DNA from 4 places in the Lysinibacillus sp. SGAir0095 genome. Region 2 is predicted to be linked to each of the others. Evidence: riboswitches for the same ligand, from Rfam matches in the RefSeq annotation. Region 2 holds a riboswitch; each other region holds the start of a gene.
The links. A riboswitch is a leader RNA that binds a small molecule or an ion and turns the genes downstream of it on or off. The one in region 2 is predicted to bind cobalamin.
Positions count from the first base shown of each region.

Region 1: another riboswitch for cobalamin. It lies ahead of C1N55_RS20665 (S-layer homology domain-containing protein); the one in region 2 lies ahead of C1N55_RS19105 (glutaredoxin family protein).
Region 3: another riboswitch for cobalamin. It lies ahead of C1N55_RS12230 (hypothetical protein); the one in region 2 lies ahead of C1N55_RS19105 (glutaredoxin family protein).
Region 4: another riboswitch for cobalamin. It lies ahead of C1N55_RS04080 (FecCD family ABC transporter permease); the one in region 2 lies ahead of C1N55_RS19105 (glutaredoxin family protein).

Region 1 covers NZ_CP028083.1:1,595,511-1,599,385, reverse strand. Annotated here, with positions in the region: gene C1N55_RS20665 (S-layer homology domain-containing protein) at 1-2,204, opposite strand, end outside; cobalamin riboswitch at 2,382-2,584, opposite strand; gene C1N55_RS07865 (TlpA family protein disulfide reductase) at 2,684-3,385, opposite strand; gene glnA (type I glutamate--ammonia ligase) at 3,573-3,875, opposite strand, start outside.
Region 2 covers NZ_CP028083.1:3,886,544-3,890,418, forward strand. Annotated here, with positions in the region: gene nrdE (class 1b ribonucleoside-diphosphate reductase subunit alpha) at 1-1,658, opposite strand, end outside; gene nrdI (class Ib ribonucleoside-diphosphate reductase assembly flavoprotein NrdI) at 1,655-2,014, opposite strand; gene C1N55_RS19105 (glutaredoxin family protein) at 2,011-2,235, opposite strand; cobalamin riboswitch at 2,431-2,611, opposite strand; gene C1N55_RS19110 (bifunctional metallophosphatase/5'-nucleotidase) at 2,735-3,875, shown strand, end outside.
Region 3 covers NZ_CP028083.1:2,480,693-2,484,567, reverse strand. Annotated here, with positions in the region: gene C1N55_RS12240 (metal ABC transporter permease) at 1-792, shown strand, start outside; gene C1N55_RS12235 (Fur family transcriptional regulator) at 789-1,199, shown strand; cobalamin riboswitch at 1,283-1,462, shown strand; gene C1N55_RS12230 (hypothetical protein) at 1,626-2,177, shown strand; gene C1N55_RS12225 (ABC transporter substrate-binding protein) at 2,174-3,130, shown strand; gene C1N55_RS12220 (bifunctional adenosylcobinamide kinase/adenosylcobinamide-phosphate guanylyltransferase) at 3,227-3,793, shown strand.
Region 4 covers NZ_CP028083.1:798,112-801,986, reverse strand. Annotated here, with positions in the region: gene C1N55_RS04085 (adenosylcobinamide amidohydrolase) at 1-881, opposite strand, end outside; gene C1N55_RS04080 (FecCD family ABC transporter permease) at 886-1,869, opposite strand; cobalamin riboswitch at 2,063-2,257, opposite strand; gene C1N55_RS04075 (acyl-CoA dehydrogenase family protein) at 2,351-3,541, opposite strand; gene C1N55_RS04070 (acyl-CoA dehydrogenase family protein) at 3,689-3,875, opposite strand, start outside.

The sequences.
Region 1 (3,875 bases), 1.9 Mb from region 2:
TGAGCAAAACCACCGTCTATTGTGTAGTACGACAATATATTTGTTAAAATTGATGACCCATTCTCTTTAAGAAATCTTTCATCATTTAATCCATCAATTCCGAGTGTTGATAGTGCTACTAATACTTGATCGGCACTTTGAACATTTTCAGAACCCCACGATTTATAGCCACCATTCTCGGTTTGCATCGTTGCTAATTTTGCAACAGCACGGTCAATCGCTTCTTTGACTTCTTGTTTGCTTTGGTATGGTGCTAATGCTTGAATCACCATTCCCGTCATATCAGGATCTGGATTCGTGCCACTTAATGCAAAGCCTCCACCCGATATTTCTTTTTGCAATATAAACTCGATTAACTTGTTACGAGTTGTTCTATTTTCTGTAACAATATCAGGAATCTCATAATTTTGAGTATCCAATGCAATTAGAGCGAAAATTGCACCATTTATTCCTTGTCTTACCACTTTATCAAGATCTGCTAAGTTCTCTACTAAGTTATAGCCACCAACATCTCTAGCGTCTTTTCCGATTGCTGAAAGTGCAATAATTAAACGCGAATATTCCGTATTATTCCCGCTCAAAACACCTTCTTTATCTTGAAGATGGGCAGCTACATTATTGTAATAAGTTTCAAAGTAACCCTCTGGAACTTCATATCCTCCTCGAGCTAAGGCAAAAACATTCCATTCATTGCCAAATTTTGGAGTTGGTGTTATTGATAGTAAATAAGCATTTGAGGATAATAAAGCTTCTTCTATAGTTGGAGAAACTACTATACTAGTGGATGCTTTGACATCTCCACTTTCTGAAGCAGCAGTGATGGTTGCTTTTCCTTTACCAATGGCCCGAATAACGCCATCTACAACTGTAACAACTTTTTCATCACTACTTGACCAGATCACTCGCTCTGTTGCATTTGTTGGTTTTAATGTAACTTTAATAGAAGCAGTATCTCCAACCTTAGGTAATGAAATGTTCTTTTCAGTTAATGTAATTTTTGTTATTAATATTTTTTTGAGTTCTATTAATCGATTTTGCAATTCTTGTAATTTTACAAAATTAGTAACCGCTATTTTTTCAGAGTCACTTAATTTTTCGTATTCATTTGTTGCTTGTACAATTGATTCTTCATGTGTTGCATTAACCATATCGACCTGTGGCAATGTATCAATTTGAGAAATAACATCATGAACACGAACTAATGAATTATAGGCATTTTCTTTTTGAACAAGTATTTCTAAGTTTGTTACAAGTGCTTTTTGTTCTATATTCAAAGCTTCGTAAGCTTGACGGGCATTTTGAATCGCTAATTGGTTTCTTTCACTAATTTCTTCAATCGTTGGAAGCGAAGATATAAGTGAGATAACATTTGCTATCGCTTGATCATCATCATTATCAACCGGACTGCTGGTTTTTGATCCTTCACTATTTACTGGATGTACAGTTATCTTGGTAAATGGACGGTTAATATTACTATACTTTCCTTCACCTCGAACTGCGGTAATTTCATACTCACCTGGTTCAGAAAATTGAAGTGTGACATTACCTTCTGTATCTGTTATATATAGAGATTTTTCGCCATTGATGACAAGCTCTGCATTTTCAATAGGTGCATGATAATCCTGCCAATCCTCATTTTTAAATGCCCCTTGTAAATTCAATGTAATATTTTCATTAATTTCAGATGAATAACCTGGGTGTTCAAAAAATGTATATGGATTGTTCTCCCAATTAGTTGTAAAATACATAACAATCATATCGCCATCTTTAACTTCTTGCTGGCTTACGCCATAATTGGATATAACATGATTATGCGTATACATCCAACCGTCCTGGCTACCGGTACTAAATGTCTCTAAGCCTGCAATATTTGATATATACATGCCTCCGCCAAAATCAAACTCACTGGAGTTTTCGACATCATAACCTGCTTGATCCAATGCTTTAATAATTGCATGAATGGCATAAACAGTAGAATCACCTTCATCCATCGAATCTAGTAGACTACCGTATTCTGAATAAATTTCATTAGCATTTACATCAACCGCTGTTAGTGGAACAATTGTTTCATTTAGCCCCTCAATTCGAACCTGTACAGTTGAACTATCTGTCAGCTCATCAGCGTTTACTGTTACCGGCGAAAATAATGAAAGCGTTAACAAAAATGTTAGAAATACATTCAAGCCTTTTTTAAATAGATCCACTTACCAAAACCCCCTTGTTTCTTTTTTTAGTGAATTGCATGCAAGATAAAATGACAAAATAAAAAACCGCTAGCTCTCAAATTGAGAAATAGCGGAAAATAGAAAAAAGCATATAAAGTACCTATCCATATACCCATTGGTCTATTTGCCGTACATTCTCCTAAATTCCGAAGAGATTTGATACGATCAGAGAAAGGTAGGTCTCCTGGCTTGTGCATCCTTTTACTCTAAGAACCTTCCCATCTACTAGAAGCTTTTTTCTTCGTTTGACAGTGGCATCTTCTTATTTCATCTGCACTTACAGTTGCGGAAACAGCTTCGGCATTTTACCGAATTCCCTATTAAGCTACATGATTAGCACCTTTATCCTGCAATTCTATTCACTTACAATTGAGTATAATCTTAACTATTAGCTTGTTCAAGAACAAATCATAGTGCTTTCATACCTATTTTAGAAATAAGTGGAAATTTCCTTCTTATTAATCTATTAACTTCTCCTCTAACATTTCCTCAGTAACTGGCCCTATAATCTGCTCAACAACCATACCTTCTTCATTTATTATCATACTTGTTGGTATAGTCAGAATTTCGTAATTAATCGAAACGTCCCCCTTTTCATCCAATAAAATCGGGAAACTAATTCCATATTCATAGGCAAACTTTTTTACTTTATCCATGTTCAATTCTAAGTCGGTTGCATTTACTGCAAGAATTACGAGGTTCTCCCTATTGGCATGTTCTTCGTAGAAACGTTGTATAGCAGGCATCTCCTCAACACAAGGCGCACACCAGGTTGCCCAAAAATTAATAAACACCTTTTTCCCCTCTAAATCTGACAATCGAACAGTTTCACCGGTTAAAGTCTTTAATTCAAAATTCGGTGCTTTCACATTGAGTGCTCGTACCTCTGTTTCTTGTTCGTGGTCATCATGATTATGCCCTCCTTCCTCATGATCATGATAAATTTCTGGTTCATCAATCGATCGGTACTCAACCTGTTGTTCACCTTCTTCAACCTCAGGCTCTTGATCAACTGCTTGATTCAAGGATGTTGAATCCTCTTCATCAAATACAACCTCCAATTGATCTTGTTCATTCGTAAAAAGATTTTTCGATATTGTATTAATCAACGCAGCTAAAATGAGTAATGTTAAGCAAATAGAGACAATTTTCTTCGGCAAACCTTCACCTTACTTTCAAACTTATTCTTTTACAAGTATATGAGTGAAATCTAGTAAAATGAGTTGAAGCAAACGATTGACTAATTTGATTTTACCTGTCTTCATAGTTAAGAAAAGAATGAATTTGATCATTCTATATATAGAAAAAACCGTCTCAAAATCGAGACGGTTTACTTCATCTATAAGATTAGTACATTTTTAAATATTGATCACGTTCCCATGGGTGAACAGCTGTACGGAACATATCATATTCAATTTCTTTTGCTTCTTTGAAGTTAGAATAGATGTGTTCACCAAGTGCTGATTTGATTACTTCATCTTGTTCTAAGTAAGAAAGAGCTTCAAGTAGAGAACCTGGTAAACTCTCAATTCCGTTTTCTTTTAACTCAGCAGAATTCATAACATAGATGTTGCGATCAACTGGCGCTGGTGGTGTTAAACCGTTACGGATACCATCCAAACCTGCTTCTAGTAGAACAGCTAATGCTAA
Region 2 (3,875 bases):
GCTGCAGTAATAATCGGCACATTCCCTAGCGCACGAATCGTTTCTGAATGGAATGGCTCTTCTACTTTGTTGATATATGGTTCAAAGTAGTTCCCATTGGCATATTCACTTTCTTCAAATTGGTAAAAGGTTTCTCCACGCTCTTTCGCAATTTCCATCGAACTTCTTAGAGAATAGTAGTTTAACGCTTCCATAAAACCATCAATAAATTCAACGGATTCCTTTGAACCATACATTATTCCTTGTGTCACTAAATGCCCATGTAAGTTCATGACACCTAAACCAACTGAATGCATTAACTTATTTGCTTTTGCAACAGAAGGAACGTTTTTGATATAAGTCATTTGAGATACATTTGTTAATAGCCTCATTGACGTATCGACTAGTTTCCCAAAATCAGCTACTTTACTCGCTTCATGTATATCAATGGAACCTAGATTACAAGATACATCTAATCCATACTCATTTGGTTCGTCTTGATCTGTGATAATACTCTTTTGCTGGACTTGTAAAATTTCCGTGCACAAATTCGACATTTGCACTCGACCTATGTTTTTTAGTGGATGCACTTCATTTACGTTATCATCAAAAATTTCAAATGGGTAACCCGATTCAAATTGAGCTTTTTTGACTTCTGTATAAAGCTTTCTTGCATTTAATCGTTTTATTTTGCGGATTTTTGGATTATCCAGCAACTCGTAATACATCTCCGAAATAGAGATTTCAGACATCCGTTTACCGTATTCTTTGTAAATATCGTAAGAGCTAAAGAGAACGATATCCTTATCTCTTTTCATGAGTTCAAAGAAAATGCTCGGAATGATAATACCTGTAGATAGTGTCGCCAGGCGGATTTTATCATCAGCATTTGGTTTTTTGGATGAGATGAAATTCTCGATATCTGCATGGAAAATATTTAAGTATACAACGCCTGAACCATTGCGTTGACCGAGTTGATTGGAATAACTAAAGGAATTTTCTAGAAGCTTTGCAACCGGGATAACACCACTTGCACGATTAAGTATCCCTTTTATAGGATCTCCTAATGGACGCAGATCTGTTAAATTAACACCAACCCCACCACCAAGGCGAGATAGTTCCAAACAGTAACCAATATTTTCGGCGATACTGTTCATTGAGTCATCCATCGATAATTTAAAGCAGCTTACCAGCTCCCCACGAGCTTTCTTTCCACTATTCAAAGCTGTAGGTGTAGCAGGTTGGTAGCCTTCCATCATGGCTTCCACCGCTCGTTCTGCTAGGTCTGCATCACCTTGCGCTAAATACAATGCAATAATCACAATTCGATCTTCATATTTTTCAAGAATCTCTTCACCATCACGGCTTTTCATAGCATAGCTGTCATAGAATTTACTCGCACTCATAAAAGAAGGGAAGCGGAAGTTGTAATCATATGCTTTTTTATATAAGTGTTTAATAAATTCTAGGTCATACAGTTCAATAAATTCTTTTTCGTAATACCCTTCTTCTACTAAATAACGAATCTTCTCTTCTATATCGATAAAGTAGCGTAAGCGTACGTTTACATATTCTAAAAAGTAACGTCGTGTCGCCTCACGGTCCTTTTCCAGCTCTAATTGCCCGGTTGTGTTATAACGATTCAGCACATCATTATTTAGTTTCAAATATGTTTTCATTCAATGACCCTCTTTTCATAAAACTGTTGAATCGCATTATAATCTTCCTGATACCCACGCAAGTCTAGTTTACGTACTAACGGGATACGGTAACTTGATGCAATTTTTTCCCCTGCGCCACCAAATACATGATGTCCAAAGTTGCTATTTCCGCTCACAACGACCCCTTTACAAAAGGCTCCATTTCGCTCTAAAAATTGCGCAACTTTCAGTGGAATGTCCCCAAGCCCATCTGTATATGTAATCAAAAGAAAGGGCTTGTCCAACTGCAATCCTTCTTTTATCTCAACGGCTTCACCCTGTATTTTTGAAGCAATATAGCGTACGTTTCCAGTTCGACTCGCATAAGCAATCACCCTGCGATCAGCTCAATTTGAGAAACAATCTCTTGCACATCCCCTACCAGTTGTCCATCAAACTCTAAAACAGGTACTGAAAGGAAGCCTGCGTCTATAATCGTTTGCTTTGCTTCTTCGTCTTGATCGATATTCACAACTTCTACTTCAAGCCCTGCTCTTTGCAGTTCTGATTTTACCCACATGCATTTTGGACAGATTGTTTTTGTATATAATTTCATAAAATCCCTCTTCTCTATTAATCTCTTTTTTTCTTCAATACCACCTTGTACAATGTGTAAACAGAGGTAGAAATTACTAATTTTTAGTAAAAATTAAAAGGTTATCTCTTCGAAAAAAGATAACCTAAAATTGGAAACGTCCTAAGTGAATTGTATAAAAAGGATGCGTCCCCATTTCTCAATCCCCGAAGAAATGATTGATCTGTTTTACTAGGCAGGTCTCCTGGCTTAGCTTCACACTTTGATTCCCTTCCCATGTATTTACACAGTGGCACACGAATCATTGTCAGCATTACAGTTGCGGGGACAGCGTCGGATTTTCACCGAACTTCCCTATTAAACTACATATAGTAGTACCTACATAAAACAAACACAATATATAGTTTTAATTTACGAAGATAAGTGTAGCACATATCCCAATATGATGTAAATGAGTAAAATTTCATTTACCATATTAAATATATGCTATCAAAATAAAGTCCATATGGAGGTGAAATTTATGGCGGTATCCGTTTTAATTACGAGTGATTTACACGGAAGACTGGATCGCTTTGAACATTTAATAAAAAAAATGAAGGCTTTGAATCCAGATTTAGTGATAGATAACGGGGATTTTTTAGATGGAAGTCCAGCATCTTTTTATTACAAGCATTTTCATAAAAAAAGGCACCCGATGATTGAGCTAGCAAACGAAATCTATGATGTTGCCATTTTCGGTAATCATGAATTTCATAATAATCTAAAAGCTATAGAAAGCTTTCGTTTCGATTGTCATTTCCCTTGGATTAGCTGTAATATGGGGGACTTTGCCAAACCCTATTTTATAAAAGATATTGGTGGAAAAAAATTTGTTGTTGTTGGTGCGACAACTCATTACACACGCATTTGGGACGAGCATGGATATCTAGAGGAACTTCAATTTGAAAATACGTTAAAGGCTCTACAACACTGGGTGGAGGTTGTAAAAACAAGTGAAAAACCAGATTATCTCATCGTTTCCTATCATGGCGGTTTTACCGAGGATCCCACAACAGGCACCGTGTTTCAAGAACGCGTTGGTGAAAATCAAGCAAATGAAATTTTAGAATTGATCCCTGACATCGATTTACTCATTACTGGTCACCAACATCTATCTATAAACACAAGAGTAAAGGATACTTTAATTATTCAACCTGCCTCTCATGGAAACGGGTTCTTCGAGGTACAAATAAACTTTGAAACAAGGCAGCATGAAGCAAAGTTTCACCGATTAAAAAAAGGTGAATTTTCATATCCGCAAGAGGTAGAAGAGTGGCTTGAAAAAGAGGTTGCATACATTATGGATGATTATTCTTATAAGGGTTTATTGTCATCCCGACTTTCAAGCCATCCCTTTATACAACTTATTCACGATATGCAACTCAAAGCTACAAATGCTCAAATCTCAGTTTGTGATTTATTGTATCTAGAGAATGGAGGATTTTTTGGTAGGATCACGAATCGAGACTTAATTAATAACGCACCTCGAGAACATAAGCTAAGGGTTATTTCACTATTAGGGAGTGAAATAAAAGAGTTAATGGAACAAAGTGCTGCCGTATTTGCACTCAATCAAGAGGGTAAAATTGATTTTAGTTCAAACGTGTATCCTGATATTCCCC
Region 3 (3,875 bases), 1.4 Mb from region 2:
GCACCATTATTAGGTGTTTTTATTGTAGTAAGACGAATGTCATTAATCGCAGACGCACTATCCCACGTAACGCTGGCGGGGATTGCGGGGAGTTTATACTTAAGTCAAAGCTTCTCGGCGTTAGTGCTTTTAAATCCGATATATTTAGGGATTGTTGCAGCAGTTAGTGGCTCGATTCTAATAGAGCGATTGCGCAGACTATATAAACACTATGAAGAGCTCGCTATTCCGATTATTATGTCTGCAGGTATTGGTCTAACTGCGATTTTTGTATCTCTTGCAAGTGGCTTTAATACAGACTTAATGAGCTATTTATTTGGTTCGGTTTCGGCAGTATCAAGACAGGACTTATGGGTTGTAGTGAGTATTGCTATTGTAGTTATCTTATTTATATTCTTATTTTTCAAAGAAATGTTTGTCCTTGCTTTTGATGAAGAATATGCAAATGCTAGTGGACTGCCTGCAAAATGGATTCATTTCTTATTTATGCTGGTAGTTGCTTTAGTGATAGCTGCAAGCATGCGAATTGTTGGAATTCTTTTAGTTTCATCATTAATTACACTACCTGTTGCAGCCAGTATGCGGATTGCCAAAGGATTTAAACAAACAATTATTTATTCAATCCTCTTTGGTGAAGCCGCTGTTATCATCGGATTAGCAAGCGCTTACTACTTAAATCTGGCACCAGGTGGTACAATTGTTGTAACCTCTATATTAATTTTATTGATTGTCATCCTTGTTAAAAAAATTATACTTAAAACAAATGCAAAAGAAAGGGGAGCAGTTAAATGAACCTAACTAAAGCATGGGAAATATTAAAAGAAAACGGCTATAAAAAAACGGATAAACGAGAACTAATATTGAATATGTTCGAAGAGACTGATAAATATTTAACTGCAAAGGATCTCTTATCTGTATTGAAGAAGGACTTTCCTGGAATGAGCTTCGATACGATTTATCGCAATTTAGCTACTTTTGTTGATCTTGGTATATTAGAAGAAACTGAGTTAAGTGGTGAAAGAAATTTCCGTATGCAATGCGAATCTGATCACCATCATCATCACTTTATTTGTATGGAATGTGGGAACGTTAAAGAAATCTCGATTTGTCCAATGGAGATGCTGAACGAAAAACTTCCGGGATATACGATTGAGGCGCACAAATTCGAAATCTATGGAAAATGCTTAGGTTGTAGTTAAGCATTATAATCTATTACTAAATTCTACTGAAAAATTTAAATACTATTATTTTGAAAAATATGTTATATTGCTGTTAAGTGAATACTGTTTGCAAAGAAAGAGATGCGTATGAACGCTTAATAGGGAATTCGGTAAAAAGCCGAAGCTGTATCCGCAACTGTATGTGTTAGTTTCAAGATTTTTGCCACTGTCTATCTAGATGGGAAGGCTCTTTGAAATGCTATGCACAAGCCAGGAGACCTATCTTTTTCTGATCGTAAATACCCTCTTCGGAATTTAAGAGAATGTACGGCTTAATTTAGTGAATATTTTTATGCAATCTTATTCTGTAATTTTTTGCCATCCATTCTTGTGGATGGCTTTTATAATTTCTCTTGTTGTTTGAATGGGTTATTCACTAAATGTAATTGGATAGGGGGGGTATATATTCGAAAAGATATGCGATTTAGTTGTTATCCATTTATGCGTGAGCAAGGGAGTTTAGTCGATTATGAGATTCGCACAGATTCTCTTACTACACGAATTGGAGCTGTTTTACCAGTTTTACGTGGAGATGAAGCTTGTCGAGTTGTTTATGAGGACTTAGAAGTTATTCAGCCTAATGTTTATCATCTTAACGGCTCTATACGTGGAAAATTAGCGATTTCGGAGGCTGATTTACAAGTCTTGAGTGACCGATATGATTATTATGTTGCCCAAGTTGGGGATGTAATCAAGCAGTTTTTATTGCCTCAAGGCAGTGAAGCGGGTGCCTTACTTCATGTCTGTCGAAGTGAAGCAAAAAAATCATATCGTGCACTCCATAAAGTAAGTGAAGAACGCGAAGTACCAGAAATATTGTTTGATTATTTAGCTCTTCTTGCAAATGTATTTTTTGTAATGGCCGTTTACACAAACTCCAGACAGGGTGTAGATGAGATTCCATTTGTGAGCAAATCCTATCCAATAAAGAAAAAACGAAAAGAGGAAATTCGATGAAATTTTTAGAGAAAAAGTGGATGGCACCATTAGCAATCTCATTATTATTAGTTGGTTGTAATTCTGAAGAACCAGCTAAAAGCGATGATACAGAAGCAAACAAAAACGCTGGGGCAGCTGAAGAATCAGGTCCTTATACAGTCGTTGATGACCGCGGTGTGGAAGTGACTTTTGAGGAAGTACCAGAAAAAATTGTCTCATTACAACCGAGCAATACAGAGATTTTATTTGAGCTTGGAGTAGGGGAGCAAATTATCGGTGCAACAGAATTTGATACATACCCTGAAGAAGCGCTTGAAATAGAACGAATTTCTGATTCAATGACTATCAATACTGAGAGAGTAATTGAAATGCAACCTGATGTTGTTTTTGCCTATACAGTTGGGGAAGAAACGCATATTGAACAATTAGAAAATGCTGGATTGAAGGTTTTTGTTATTCAAACTGCCGCAACAATTGATGATGTTTATGGTGATATCGAGCAAATAGCTGAAGTTTTAAATGTTGAAGAAAAAGCTGATGAAATCGTTTCAGGAATCGAAGAGCAAATTGCGGCGGTTCAAGAAAAAACGGCTTCATTGGATGAAAAGGAAAAAGTATACTTTGAAATCTCACCATCTCCAGATATTTGGTCTGTCGGCTCTGGTACTTTCCAACAAGAGCTTATTGAAGCGGCTGGCGTTGAAAACATATATGCTGATCAGCAAAGTTGGTTTGCAGTTTCAGAAGAGGATTTAATTACCCGTAATCCAGAAGCAATTATTACAACTGTAAATTACAGTGAAGATCCAAAAGGAGAAATTTTAGCTCGTGAAGGATGGTCAAATATTACGGCGGTTCAAAATGAAGAAGTTTATGTATTAAATGCCGATATCCTAGATCGTCCAGGTCCACGAATTGGTGAAGCCATCGAACTAATTGCATCAACAATCTATCCAGAAATTTTTAACTAAAAAGTAGGAGAGCAAATTCTTAATTAGAGTTTGCTCTTTTCGATTTTATCTCTAATAATTACTTTAGCTTATTATTAAATTTTGGAGGAGAGTCTCATGAGTAAAATGATTTTTATTTCAGGTGGTGTTCGGAGCGGAAAAAGTGCATTTGCTGAATGTTATGCTAAAGAGCTATATCACCAATTTGAGCGGACCAACTTGTTTTATATTGCTTCCGGTGTTGCTTTTGATGAAGAGATGGCTAGTCGAATCAAACGACATCAGCTAGATCGCGAAAAGTCAGCTATTAAGTGGGATACACTGGAAATTCTAGATGGATTACAGTTTGATGTAGCCATCTCTGCAGAGAAATCTGTAATACTTTGGGATTGTATAACAACTTGGCTAAATAATATCCTTTATAAAACAGAACAACTTGAACGAAATTCCAGAATACTTGAAATTGAAAAGTACCTTGGGGCATTAAAAAAACAACTTATCGATTGGACTAAGGATGGCGGTATTATTTTACTAGTATCCAATGAACTATTAGATGAGCCCAATTCTTCCTTTACAGAGGTGAATTATTATCGTTATTTGCTGGGAGAATTACATCAATGGATTGTTCACCACAGTGACGAAGCTTACGAAATGGATTATAGTAAGAATATACGTTGGAAATAGGACGGTGCCCGTTGTGAAAAATACCTTTATTGGTTTCCTTTTAACTTTTCAGTTTTTCTCCTCTTTACCGATTCGGATGGAA
Region 4 (3,875 bases), 1.1 Mb from region 2:
GCCGATGAAAGCACCCTTAAAGGAAAATCGGATTTAAATTCAACATATTCATCTTTTATTGTTAAATGCCCTTCTGTAATCACTTTTTCTTCAGCTTGTTCTCGTAATTCAGGTAAAATTGTCATTTGCGGCTTTGGTTGTTCGGGATGTGCTTGTATAGAAATCCCTGTATCATAAACAGCCATAATTTGTTCTTCAAGTAATACCTCATGTGGGGCACCATTAGCTCTGACTTTACCCTTTTCCATTAAAAGTATTTCATCACAGTAGAGTGACGCCAGGTTAATATCATGGAATACGGAAACAACTGTTAAATTATTTTCGGTAACTTCCTTACGGATCATATCTAATATTTGCTTTTGATGTGCAATATCTAAATGATTTGTCGGCTCATCAAGTAACAGTAAACTTGAGGCCTGTGCAAGTGCTTGTGCAATGAAAACTCTTTGCTGCTCCCCACCGGATAGAAATTCCAAATAGTGATTTTCATATTTTTGGATATCCGTCTGCTGCATTGCCTTTTTTACTGCACTTTCATCTTCTGCTCCCCAACTTGAGAAGAAGCCTGATTGATGTGGGTACCGGCCAATTGACACGGTATCACGAACTGTACTCGAAAAGGCTGTTGCATGTAGTTGAGGTAAGATCGTCATTTTTCTTGCTAACTCACGAGTTGAGTATTCACCTATTTCTGCTCCATCTATGTGGACCGTTCCAAAAGTAGGACTCATTATGCCACTGATTACCTTTAATAAGGTTGACTTTCCGCATCCATTTGGTCCTAGAATTCCAACCATTTTGCCTTTTTCTACTTGAAATGTAATATTTGATAGAATGGGGGTTGCTCCGTAACCACCTGAAATATTTTGAACCTGTAGCATATCTTCACCCCCTGCTTCTTCGTTGTTTAAAGAAGATATATGAAAAGACAGGTGCGCCAATAAAGGCTGTAATCACACCAATTGGCAATTCTGATGGTGTGATAATCGTCCTAGAGACCAGATCACAAATAATCAACAGACTTGCTCCATTTAAAAAGGATAAGGTCAATAAATGACGATGATCCGTTCCCCAAAGCATACGCGTCATATGAGGAACGACTAACCCAACAAAGCCAATGGTACCAGATACTGCAACTGCGGCTCCCGTAAGCATCGAACCTCCAGTTAAAATCGCATACTTCCTAAACTTTACGTTTACACCCAAGGCCTGTGCTCGTTCATCACCATACATCATTGCATTTAATTCTCTTCGGTTAAGCCACAAAAGTATGACCCCAATCAAAACAAAGGGCAAAATCATTTGGACATATGGCCATCCACGCATAGATACACTGCCAAGTAACCAGCTTGTAATTTCACGTAGCTGTTGGCCAGTAAGCGCAATCATTAACGAAATACACGATCCCAAAAATGAACTGAATATTACTCCAGTTAAAATAAGTGTTTCCATTTTCATGGAGCGATCGATGAAACGGGCAAAGGTTAATACGAGAAGCATCGTCAAAAATGCCCCAACCATGCCGAAAAGTGGCAGGGTGTATGTCCCTATTACAGGTATTGAAAGACTAAAGAAAATTGTTGCCACTGCACCAACAGAAGCTCCTGAAGAAATTCCAAGCGTATATGGATCAGCTAAAGGGTTTTTTAGCAACCCTTGAAAGGCTGCCCCTGCAATTGCTAATGAGGCGCCGATCAGACCTGCTAATATAACGCGAGGCATTCGAATGCCCCATAAAATACTGTAAGCACTGGGATTTGTTTCGTCATCCCATAATGTTGAGATGGGGACATCTGCTGAACCAATGGACACCCCAAGCCAAATGCTAACTAACAAAATAACTATTGATGAACTATAAGCAAGCATCATTCTTTTTTTCACAATGTTACCTCAAGACTATTCTTTACATTATTATATTTTTTAGTAGAAATTAAAATCGTTTTTATCATATTGTTTTTCTTGCCATTTCACAAAAATAAAAAGCCTCCCTAGCCAAAATAGGGAGACGGTTCAGTAATTGATATCATTACAATCCTTGTACTCCCCCTATCCTCGTAAGGTGTGAATCTATCATCATAAAGGCAGGTCTCCTGGCTTATGTTCATCGTGCTCCCTTCCTTCCCATTACACACTTCTTGTAACAGTGGATTGCAGGGCCACTCCCATTTACAGTTGCGGGACAGCGTTGGACTTTCACCAACTTCCCTTTTACTCTTTTTGCTAGTCTAGCAAAAAGACCTTTACTACTTATGAAATTATTTCTTTCTATTATACTTTAATTATGGAAAAGAATGTATAAAACTTTCGCTTTCATTGCTTGATGAAAAACAAAGCCTCCTAATCTATCGTATCAGTCATTTTGTTTCAGAACTAATTCAGCTAATTTCTTAATTGTTAAATCATCCATTGGTGGGTTATGGAGACCCGCTCGTACATCACGGTAATAACGCTGAAGCGGATTTGTGCGTTGCAGACTCTTTGCGCCTACAACTCGCATTGCTTTATCCACTACAGTGATGGCAGCATTGGTTACTGTATGTTTAGCCACGTTTACTGCATTGACAATTACTTCACCTTCCGCTACCGTTAACGTTCTACCATTTTGTTCTCTATTTTTTAAATCCACATAGCTTTGTGCTGCACCATACAAAGCGAAGCGTGCTTTAGCTAGCTCCAGTTCAATTTCTCCAAGTAACGCTTGAACATTCGGTAATGATGCAATTGTTCCTTGAATGCTATTTGGTGAATGGGTATTTGCAAATTGTATGGCATAATCACGTGCTGCCTGTGCAATTCCTAAGTATGTTGCAGGAATGACCAGTAGCCACCCATTCAATTTAAAGCCAGTCGTATAGTTAGGAACTTCAACTAGATCTGATTCTTCTAATTGCACTTCACTTAATACAAAATCATGACTACCTGTTCCCCGCATCGCAATAACATCCCACGTCTCTTCAATAGTAATACCTGGTGTATCTTTATGTATTAAGAAGAAACCGATTTTTTCCTCTTCCTCAATCCATGCCGAGGTTAAAAAGTAATCTAGCTCGGGTAATCCAGTTGTATAACTTTTACGTCCAGTAATTACCCACTTGTCACCATTTCGTTTTGCTGTAGTTCCAGGACGCCCTCCTCGAATGGGGCTACCTGTTGCTGCTTCACTTACCGCCCTATTGATGATTGCGCCTTTTTCTACCGCTTTAGCAAAGTTCTCTAGTTTCACAGGTTCCCAGTATTTATTTTCAAATAACTCACCTACCGTTAATACCGTCCAACCTATGGAAAGTGCAGTACTTCCGTCGTAGCTCGCCAGTGTTTCCTGTATTAAAATCGCATCATAAACACTAAAACCCTCTCCCCCTAATTCTTTTGGTAGAGTAATTTTTGTATAGCCAATTTCTCTTAGCTTCTGTATATGTTCATGAGGAAAGACAGATTGCTCATCAATTTGTTGGGCATTGTTTTTAAATTCCTCTTTTAAGGATGCCAATTTTTCTAACCATTTCCTTTGTTCCTCCGTTTTAATAAATAGACTTTTCAAATGATCATCTCCTCATTTAACGAAATCCGTACTACATCATACAGCCATTTTACTTTTTGGATCTTCCATCCGTCAATTCTTACTAACTTAATATGAATTATAAAATGAAAAAGAGCGCCATTTCAAAATGGAGCTCTCTTTTTAATATTAGATTATTTCATGAAAGTATTGGACCGTAATCATTGGATCACCTAGTTTACGCAGCTTCCAAGTTTCTTCTAGATATATCTCAGCTAGTTTTTCAAATTTCCCTCCGTGTTGACTTGCCCATTCAACAGCAATGACACTTTCATAAATAAGTGCCATTTTTTCCGCAATCCCTTTTGCTTCATAG